DNA from 2 places in the Crocosphaera sp. UHCC 0190 genome. Region 1 is predicted to be linked to the other one. Evidence: predicted binding sites of a transcription regulator. Region 1 holds the regulator's gene; the other holds the start of a gene.
The links. The regulator HrcA, encoded in region 1, represses chaperone genes, less so after heat shock. The targets are predictions, from matches to a motif close to TTAGCACTCNNANNNTNNGAGTGCTAA.
Positions count from the first base shown of each region.

Region 1 (4,433 bases):
CTGCCGTTCTTAGCTTTGTCCAAACCGTAACTGTCTGCCCTGACAAAGATAAATTACCCGCACTATAACCCTTACTTTCTGCCAATTCATCAAATTGTTTTAACACCTCATTGATATCGACATCAGGAACTTTTTGAGCCACAAAAATCCAATCCGGTTCACCCCCATCATGATCAGGCACTAAGCCTAAACTAAATTCCCCTTGCACCCAAGGAAACACATCTTTAGTTAAATTCAATCCTAAAGGTTCTTGGAGATAGCTTATTGAACGATTTAAGACCTGTTGTAAGGGACTATCAATATCTAATCCTGTTTCAATTTGCTGCCATAATTGATTTAAGTCTGTTCCCGTTGCTGTTAATAAAGTCGTAGCTGGAAGATAAGCTAATGCTCCCACTGGGGCCGATAAAGCAGGGAGACGATCCCTTTCTCCTGAGACTCCAATTAAGGCAGTTTGGGCCACTAACCCCTCAGATTTGATGGAAAAGGCAATAGTTAGGGTTTGAGTGATTTCTGGTAATTCAGGAATAGGTAAATTAGCTAACCAAGCAGAAAGGGCCGGAAAGTTAGTATATACCAACCCAATTTTGGGATCAGTAATTGTCTTTAAAGCATCTTGATAACCCGTTGCATTTTTTAAGTTTAAATCAGGAACCTGAACATTATTAATCGCTTGCCTTAGGACAGCAGGATCATTAGCAAAAAGTACCATATTTCCTACCACAGAACTCGCAGATAAGGGCGTATTTTGGGTCAGGTTAGGGTTACGTTGGTTGATTAAATTAACCCCTTTATAGGATTCAAAAATCAAGTCAGATGTTCCCGCGATCGCTTCCTTAGAATAGGCGGTTTGCAGGAATTCTTTAGCTAATTGTTGATCTTTAGTAGAAACTGCTAATAAATATCCTGGTTTAACTCCATTATCAGGATCATGATCGAAGTCCAAAGAAGTCACCGCGAGGGTAATTTCTTCCCCTAACCAGGGTTGAATTTGAGTTTGATAATCTAATCCTGTTTTTGCTAAGAGCGTTTTTTCTAGGGTTAATAATTCTTGATGCGATCGCCGTCGATTTTGAGGAGAAGCGATCAATCGAGCGAGAGAATCTAAGCGATCAGGATTCACTAACAAAGATACCATGACAGGGGCTTGTTTCGGCACAAAAATGGCTGCCGTGGGTTCTTTTGTAACCCCTCCCTGTAACAAGTTTAGGGGACTTTCCCTCAAGATCCAAGAGAGACTCCCACCCGCAAGGGAGAGAAGCAGAATAACGCTAAGGGTGAGGGTGATGAAAAAAGGACGAAACTTCACTGTTACCTGTAGGGAATGACTAACTACCATTATTCATTGTGACATTCTGTGTCCGAAACCGAGAGAAGATTCTGGAAAAGATTTAAACTTAATAATCTGTTAAGGTATATTCTAATAATTCATTTTCCTGGTTGTAAAATTATGTATCAAGATCAATCCCTTCCAGTTATTACTGTTGAAGAACTCTCTACCCGTTTAGCTAATGACGGGACTGGGTTACAATTAATAGATGTGCGAGAACCCGAAGAAGTTGCAATCGCCTATATCGAAGGTTTTGAGGTACTTCCTCTTAGTCAATTTGCTCAATGGTCAGAAGAAATTGACAGCCGTTTTGATCCCAATAAAGAGACCTTTGTGATCTGTCATCATGGAATGCGATCTGCTCAAATGTGTCTTTGGTTACTCAACAATGGCTTTAGTAATGTTAAAAATATAAGAGGAGGCATTGCGGCTTATTCTTTGCGAGTTGATAGCAGTATTCCTCAATATTAATCCCTGAGCATTGATTCGGATGCTGGAAATCTTTTGAAAGGCTTCTCCTGCTTGGTTAATTGGAGTTATACTAGCAGAAAAATTTTAATTAACCCAGACATTTTTTGAATAATTTACCCCTTAATCTGAGCATGATGGTTCCAACTTCTTTAAATAAACGTTATCAAAACATTTTACGGGCAACGGTTAAACATTATATTGTCACCGCGGAACCTGTAGGATCAAAAACCCTCCTTGAAGAATACAATTTTAGTGTTAGTTCGGCGACAATTCGTAATACATTAGGACAACTCGAAAAAGCAGGATTTTTGTATCAACCTTATACCTCTGCGGGACGTATTCCCTCAGATTGTGGTTATCGAATTTATGTTGATAATTTAATGACCCTAGATGAAAAAATTGGGCAAAAAATTGAACGACAACTAAGTCAAAAATTGAAGTGGGAAACCTATAATTTTGAAACAGCTTTACAAAGAGCAACCCAAATCTTGGCAAATTTAAGCGGTTATATTGCTTTAATTACCTTACCCCAAACTTCTCCTCATCAATTACGTCATCTTCAGTTAATCCAAGCATCAGAAAAACAAGTAATGTTAATTGTGGTGACGGATAGTTATCAAACTCAATCAATTTTAATTGATCTTCCTACGGCTTTTGTCAAAGACAATGATGATTGGTTAGCGGAGGAACTACAAATTCTTTCTAACTTTCTAAATCATCAATTAAAAGGTAAGTCTCTATTAGAATTCACTCATTTAGATTGGCAAAAAATAGATCAAGAATTTCTAGAATATACCGACTTTCTGAAAACCCTATTAAAACAGTTACAAAAATATTTGAAATCTTCAATGTCTACCCCGATTATGATTCATGGGGTGTCAGAAGTTTTGCGACAACCCGAATTTTCTCAATTGCAACAAGTACAGATGTTAATTCATCTCTTAGAAGAAGAGAAAGATCAACTCTTACCCTTAATTTTTGATGTCCCCGAAACTGATATTTTAAATAAACGAGTTAGTGTTAGAATCGGAGCAGAAAATCCTTTAGAATCAATGCGTCCTTGTACCTTGATTTCTGCTAACTATTGTCAAGGAGATACCCCTGTTGGTAGTGTAGGGATTATTGGTCCCACTAGAATGTTATATGAGCATACTATCCCTTTGGTAGAATCAACTGCTGATTATTTATCAGAAGCATTAAGCTAAGGACTTAATGATGAATAAATTCTCAAATTTCTTAACTCTTATAACCAAGTTGAAACTGACCGTAAAGAGGGAGGAATTGGGGTGTCTTGATCAAATTCTAACATAACTTCTGAATCTCCTAAATATCCCGATTGAGCAAAAGATAAAAGCATCCGACATAGGGCTATCCAAACCCCTTGGTCGAATTCCCAATCACATCCTTTTCTTGCATAACAACTAATAGATTTTAACGCCCAAAAATAACTATTTCTGACCATAGAACCCCCCTTTTTATAAGGAGGTAAATCTTCTTGATGAATAAATAAGATATCATCTTTTAAATAAACTCTCATGACTTAAAATAATTAAATATTATAGAGACGCTGTCTACAACGTCTCTACATAATAATCTATTTAAACCAGATTGTATATTAACGATGATTTTTCCGAGGATGTTCTCTATCCTCAGAATGTTGATGAGATGAAGATCGAATATCCCGTTTATGGTTTTTATCTTGACTACTATTACGACGAATAGAACCCATCCCAGGATGAGTAATAATTGTCTGGTTAATTGTTTGGTAGACTTGGTTATTTTCTCCACTTACTGTTGCCTCTAAATTACCAGTTTGACTGGTAGTATTTTGAGCAAAAATAGGCATATTAGTCAAGCCAAAATAAGTAAGAATTACTAAGCAAAACGGACTAATCTTGTTAACCATAAGTTTATCTAACTCCAATTCTGATTTGTTGATTCAGGAAACCATTACCACTGGTTTGTTGACTCACCTGCGTATTATTGCCATTCAATTCAATCATCACTGAAGCATCAGCAGGAGAGTAGTTTCCAGTGATAACAATTTCTTGTTCACCTCGACGTAAATAATTAGACAAATTCACTTGACTTCCTTGACCACTTAACCCTTGAATTACTTGTCCATTGAGTTTAATTTGTCCTTGAAGATTAGCCTCATTTGACGTGCGAATTGTTAGCCAAAGAGGTTGACTTAACTCATTAGCATTGATCTCAATTGAAGTTGATTGAATTGAGCTTTGAGCCTGAGCAGTAATCTCAATTTTTTGCTGTACACCTGACATTATTATTAATAAAAATACAGTTGAAAAAACAGCTAGAGCAAAGGTTTTAAACCGCATCATCTTACCTCACATTCAAACAACTATTTATAGGGAAAACGATCTACAGGATTATCAACATCTACCTGAACATTGGAGCGAATTTGTACCGTTGAACTATTAACGGCTGTCGGGTTTACTCGACTTCCTTTTTGAACATGATGAACACTACGGTTTTGCTCAACAGTACCAGGGCCAATATGTCCTTGAACCCCTGTCGTAATGCTAGAATTTCCCCGACATCCTGGCTCACTTTCCATGGTAATATCATTAGTCCGTTGCGTCGGTTTTTTTGATCCACTGATGTTATATTG
Region 1 is NZ_JAYGHP010000006.1:186,346-190,778, forward strand. Features, by position in the region: gene VB715_RS11300 (DUF3352 domain-containing protein) at 1-1,309, opposite strand, end outside; gene VB715_RS11305 (rhodanese-like domain-containing protein) at 1,451-1,801, shown strand; gene hrcA (heat-inducible transcriptional repressor HrcA) at 1,933-3,006, shown strand; gene VB715_RS11315 (hypothetical protein) at 3,045-3,338, opposite strand; gene VB715_RS11320 (hypothetical protein) at 3,417-3,707, opposite strand; gene VB715_RS11325 (hypothetical protein) at 3,712-4,083, opposite strand; gene VB715_RS11330 (hypothetical protein) at 4,164-4,433, opposite strand, start outside.

Region 2 (4,433 bases), on a different contig from region 1:
AGGCAATCATTAATTGTTTTTAATTGTCAACCAAAAACGCCCCATCCTCAAAGGACAGGGCGTGTTACTCAGTTTAGGTTAACCGAGAATTAATAGTCAAAGTCTCCACCGCCACCTGCGGGGGCTTTGTCTTTCTCCGGTTTATCAACCACAATACATTCAGTGGTTAAAATCATGCCAGCAATAGAAGCGGCATTCTGTAACCCAGAACGGGTTACTTTAGCGGGGTCAACGATACCAGCCGCCAACATATCAGCAAATTCGCCCGTCGCCGCATCATAACCGACGTTGAATTCTTTTTCTTTCACCCGTTCAGCAATAACTGCACCGTTTTGACCGGCATTTTCAGCAATACGCTTTAAGGGGGCAGTTAAAGCACGGGAAACAATTAACGCACCGGTTAACTCTTCATTGGCCAGGTTGCCCTTAGCCCACTCTTCTAGAACAGGAGTGAGGTGAGCGAGGGTTGTACCACCACCAGGGACGATCCCTTCTTCAACCGCCGCTTTTGTGGCGTTGATGGCATCTTCTAAACGAAGTTTGCGATCCTTCATTTCGGTTTCAGTGGCAGCACCAACTTTGATCACTGCAACCCCACCGGATAACTTAGCTAAACGCTCTTGTAGCTTCTCTTTATCATAAGAAGACTCTGTATCTTCCATTTGACGACGGATCAACTCACAACGGGATTTAACTCCCGCTTCGTTACCTTCGGCGACAATAGTGGTATTGTCTTTGGTCAGAATAATCCGACGGGCAGACCCTAACATCTCAAGTTTGGTATTTTCTAACTTGAGGCCCGCATCTTCGCTGATGACGGTACCACCGGTCAAAACAGCAATATCTTCGAGCATTTGCTTACGGCGATCGCCAAATCCAGGGGCTTTTACCGCCGCGACGTTTAAGACACCCCGTAAACGGTTAACAACTAAGGTGGCTAAAGCTTCTTTTTCAATATCTTCAGCAATAATGACTAAAGATTTGCCTTGACGAGCAACCTGTTCTAATACAGGCACTAAGTCTTGAACCAGGTTGATTTTTTTGTCGGTGAGCAAAATGCAAGGATCTTCAAACACTGCTTCCATGCGTTCAGGATCAGTGACAAAGTAGGGGGAAATATAGCCTTTATCAAAGCGCATTCCTTCGGTGATTTCCAGTTCGGTAAACATGGACTTACCTTCTTCGAGGGAGATGACTCCTTCTTTGCCCACTTTATCCATGGCATCAGCGATCATTTTGCCCACTTCTTCGTCATTTCCCGCAGAGATCGAACCCACTTGGGCGATCGCTTTGGAATCTTCAACGGGTTTGGCGTGTTCAGCTATTTTTTCCACCAAAAATTCCGTGGCTTTATCAATACCTCGTTTGAGGGTAATGGGGTTAGCACCTGCTGCGACGTTGCGTAACCCTTCTTTAACGATCGCGTGAGCTAAGACGGTAGCTGTGGTGGTTCCATCTCCGGCCACATCGTTGGTTTTAGAAGCGGCTTGACGGATTAAGGAAACTCCGGTATTTTCGATATGGTCTTCTAATTCAATTTCTTTGGCAATGGTGATCCCGTCATTAATGATTTGGGGCGCACCAAATTTCTTTTCTAGAACAACGTTACGACCTTTGGGTCCGAGGGTAACGGCCACTGCTTCTGCGAGGATGTCCATTCCTCTTTCTAATGCACGACGTGCATCTTCGTTGTAGACAATCAATTTAGCCATAGTTTATGCCTCTTGTAAGTAGATCCTGAAAAATGAGTTGTTAGGAATCAATAAATGAAGTGAGTTGCCTTCATTTGCCTAGGCAACGGCTGCTAAAATATCTTTTTCTGACAGTAATACATAGTCTTCTCCCGATAATTTGACATCGGTGCCAGCATATTTGGAGTAAAGCACTTTATCCCCGATTTTGACATCTAAAGCAGATCTGGTTCCGTCATCGTTGCGTTTACCAGGGCCGACGGCGACAACTTCGCCAATTTGGGGCTTTTCTTGAGCGTTATCGGGTAGTAAGATACCGCCTGCTGTTTTTTCTTCGGCGGGGCTTACTTTTACAAAAATGCGATCGCCAAGGGGTTTAACTGTAGATACATTAATGCTGATTGCTGCCATGAACGAATCCTCCTAAGATTTGGTGATGAAGTTGAGGGCTGTCTCAAAAAAATTAGCACTCTCACCTTCCGAGTGCTAATTTAACGAAATAAGGCCTCCCCTGGCAACTGGTATAAGGGTACGGGTTCCCGAACTTAGGGCAGATTTTTCTATTAAAGTCAGCTTAAATCAAGGTTTTCCCTAAATGGTGGTCAATTCTAACTGTTCTATATTTGTTGCCCAAAGTTGCCAAAATTCCGCTAACCAACGGGTATTTGCAATCATTGGGAAGCCATCACTAAATTTCTTGTTGTTAAAGAAAGAATCAAGAGTTAAGTAATAAGCAATTAATTTTTAACTTTTAACTTTTAACTTCTTACTTACATCGTGCCTCCTAAAAACTCCTCAATTTCCTTATCTTTCAAATAACAGATTTGACTAGCATTATAGGCATTCTCTAAAGCTGACTGAGAACCTCTACTGGCTACTAATTCTCGTTCTTTTAATCTATCTTCTTGTAGTTGTTGAACTTGTTGTTCTAATGCGTCAATTCTATCTAATAGTAACCGAATAACTTTCCCTTCTGAGTCAGGCAGATTACCATGTTCTAGGGGGTTAACTCGGACTCCAGACTGATAAACAATGCGGCCAGGAATTCCTACCACAGTACAATCCGAAGGAACATCCCGCAGCACGACAGAACCCGCCCCAATCCTAACATTATTACCAATATTAAGATTACCAAGAACTTTAGCTCCGGCTCCCACAACAACATTTGTGCCAACCGTTGGATGACGTTTTCCGCTTTCTTTTCCGGTTCCCCCTAGGGTAACACCTTGATAAATCAAGCTATAGTCTCCCACTTCTGCGGTTTCACCGATCACCACCCCCATACCATGATCGATAAAAACACCTTTCCCGATTTTAGCCCCTGGATGAATTTCGATCCCCGTCAGAAACCGTGCGATATGAGAAACTAATCGGGGAAAAAAGGGAACACCAAAATTATAGAGCCGATGGGCGAACCGATGGAGTACGATCGCTTGTAGTCCAGGATAGCAAAAAAGAACCTCCAGCCAGTTACGGGCGGCGGGATCTCGTTCAAAAATGATGCGAAAATCGGCGATGATGGATGATAACACCAAACTGAATTCCCTGTTCAAAAAGTGCGTCTTATCCTCATTTTATCACTGGGGGAGGGCGACGGTTCACCCAAATGGTTGATTATTGTGGGGCTATAAAAAAGGTATTTTGTCAAGCGATCGCTTCAGGGCAATTTCTAGAAAGTTTTTCCCTTACCAACCTAAATCTGTATAAAGATTAATAGTGATAGATTTACTTCCTGCTGGAATGGCACTAATACAAGCACAAATAGGGGTTCCATCTTCTAATTCTACTTCACAAGCATGGCAAGACCCCATTAAACAACCTGTCGGAATGAGAATTCCAGCCCGTTTTGCTACTTCTAACATCGGTTCCCCTGCTTCAGCTTCAATGGTAATATCGTCCGGTAAGAATCGCACTTGAACCGTCATAAAATCATCCTCAATCTATCAACTATTTAACAATGGTGTTAAGTCCAAAAACTCTTCAACTAAATCAGCAAGCTTATCTAAATTAGCCTCTCGCTGTTCTCTATGATTAGGAATTCCTGTGGGTAAAGACCCCAAACCTCGTCGGTTTCTCAAATAATTTAACCAAGTTCTTCGCCAGGCCCCGTTATCAAAAACCCCATGTAAATAACAACCCCAAACTGACTGATTATCATTAACAATACCTAAACTAGCATCTTCAAATAAAGCATGGATCATGGTATTAGCCGGTTTCTGGGATCTTTTCGCTGCACGGGTGATTCCTTGGTGAATTTCGTAACCCGTGACAGGAAATCCTGGATAGGGATAAACCGAACAAGTTTGTCGCTGACGAACAATTTTATCAGGAGTAATTATGGTTTCTAAAGGCAGCAAATTTAACCCAGGATAAGATTCATTTTTTCCTTCTAATTGATCGGGATCAAATACCATTTCTCCTAACATTTGAAATCCGCCACAAATGCCAAAAACAACCCCTCCTGCTGCTAGATAATCTTGAATTTGTTTGGCCATTCCACTCTCATGAAGAGCAATTAAATCATTAATCGTGGTTTTTGACCCTGGAATAATCACCGCATCAGGATAACCTAAATTATCCTTAAGATTGAGATAGTTGATGGAAACAGTATTTTCAGCATCAAGGGGGTCAAAATCTGTAAAATTGGCGATGTGAGGCAGACGTAAAACACTGAGGTTAAGTTCTTTTTGCCCTTGAGAGGTTCGCCTATCTAATAAATCTAAAGAATCTTCGGCAGGAAAC
Region 2 is NZ_JAYGHP010000004.1:227,028-231,460, forward strand. Features, by position in the region: gene VB715_RS08615 (flavin monoamine oxidase family protein) at 1-23, shown strand, start outside; gene groL (chaperonin GroEL) at 90-1,712, opposite strand; gene groES (co-chaperone GroES) at 1,791-2,102, opposite strand; gene cysE (serine O-acetyltransferase) at 2,462-3,223, opposite strand; gene VB715_RS08635 (2Fe-2S iron-sulfur cluster-binding protein) at 3,377-3,616, opposite strand; gene cobQ (cobyric acid synthase CobQ) at 3,635-4,433, opposite strand, start outside.
Region 2: a site for HrcA is predicted at 2,155-2,181, ahead of groES (co-chaperone GroES). Genes of this name have one in related genera too.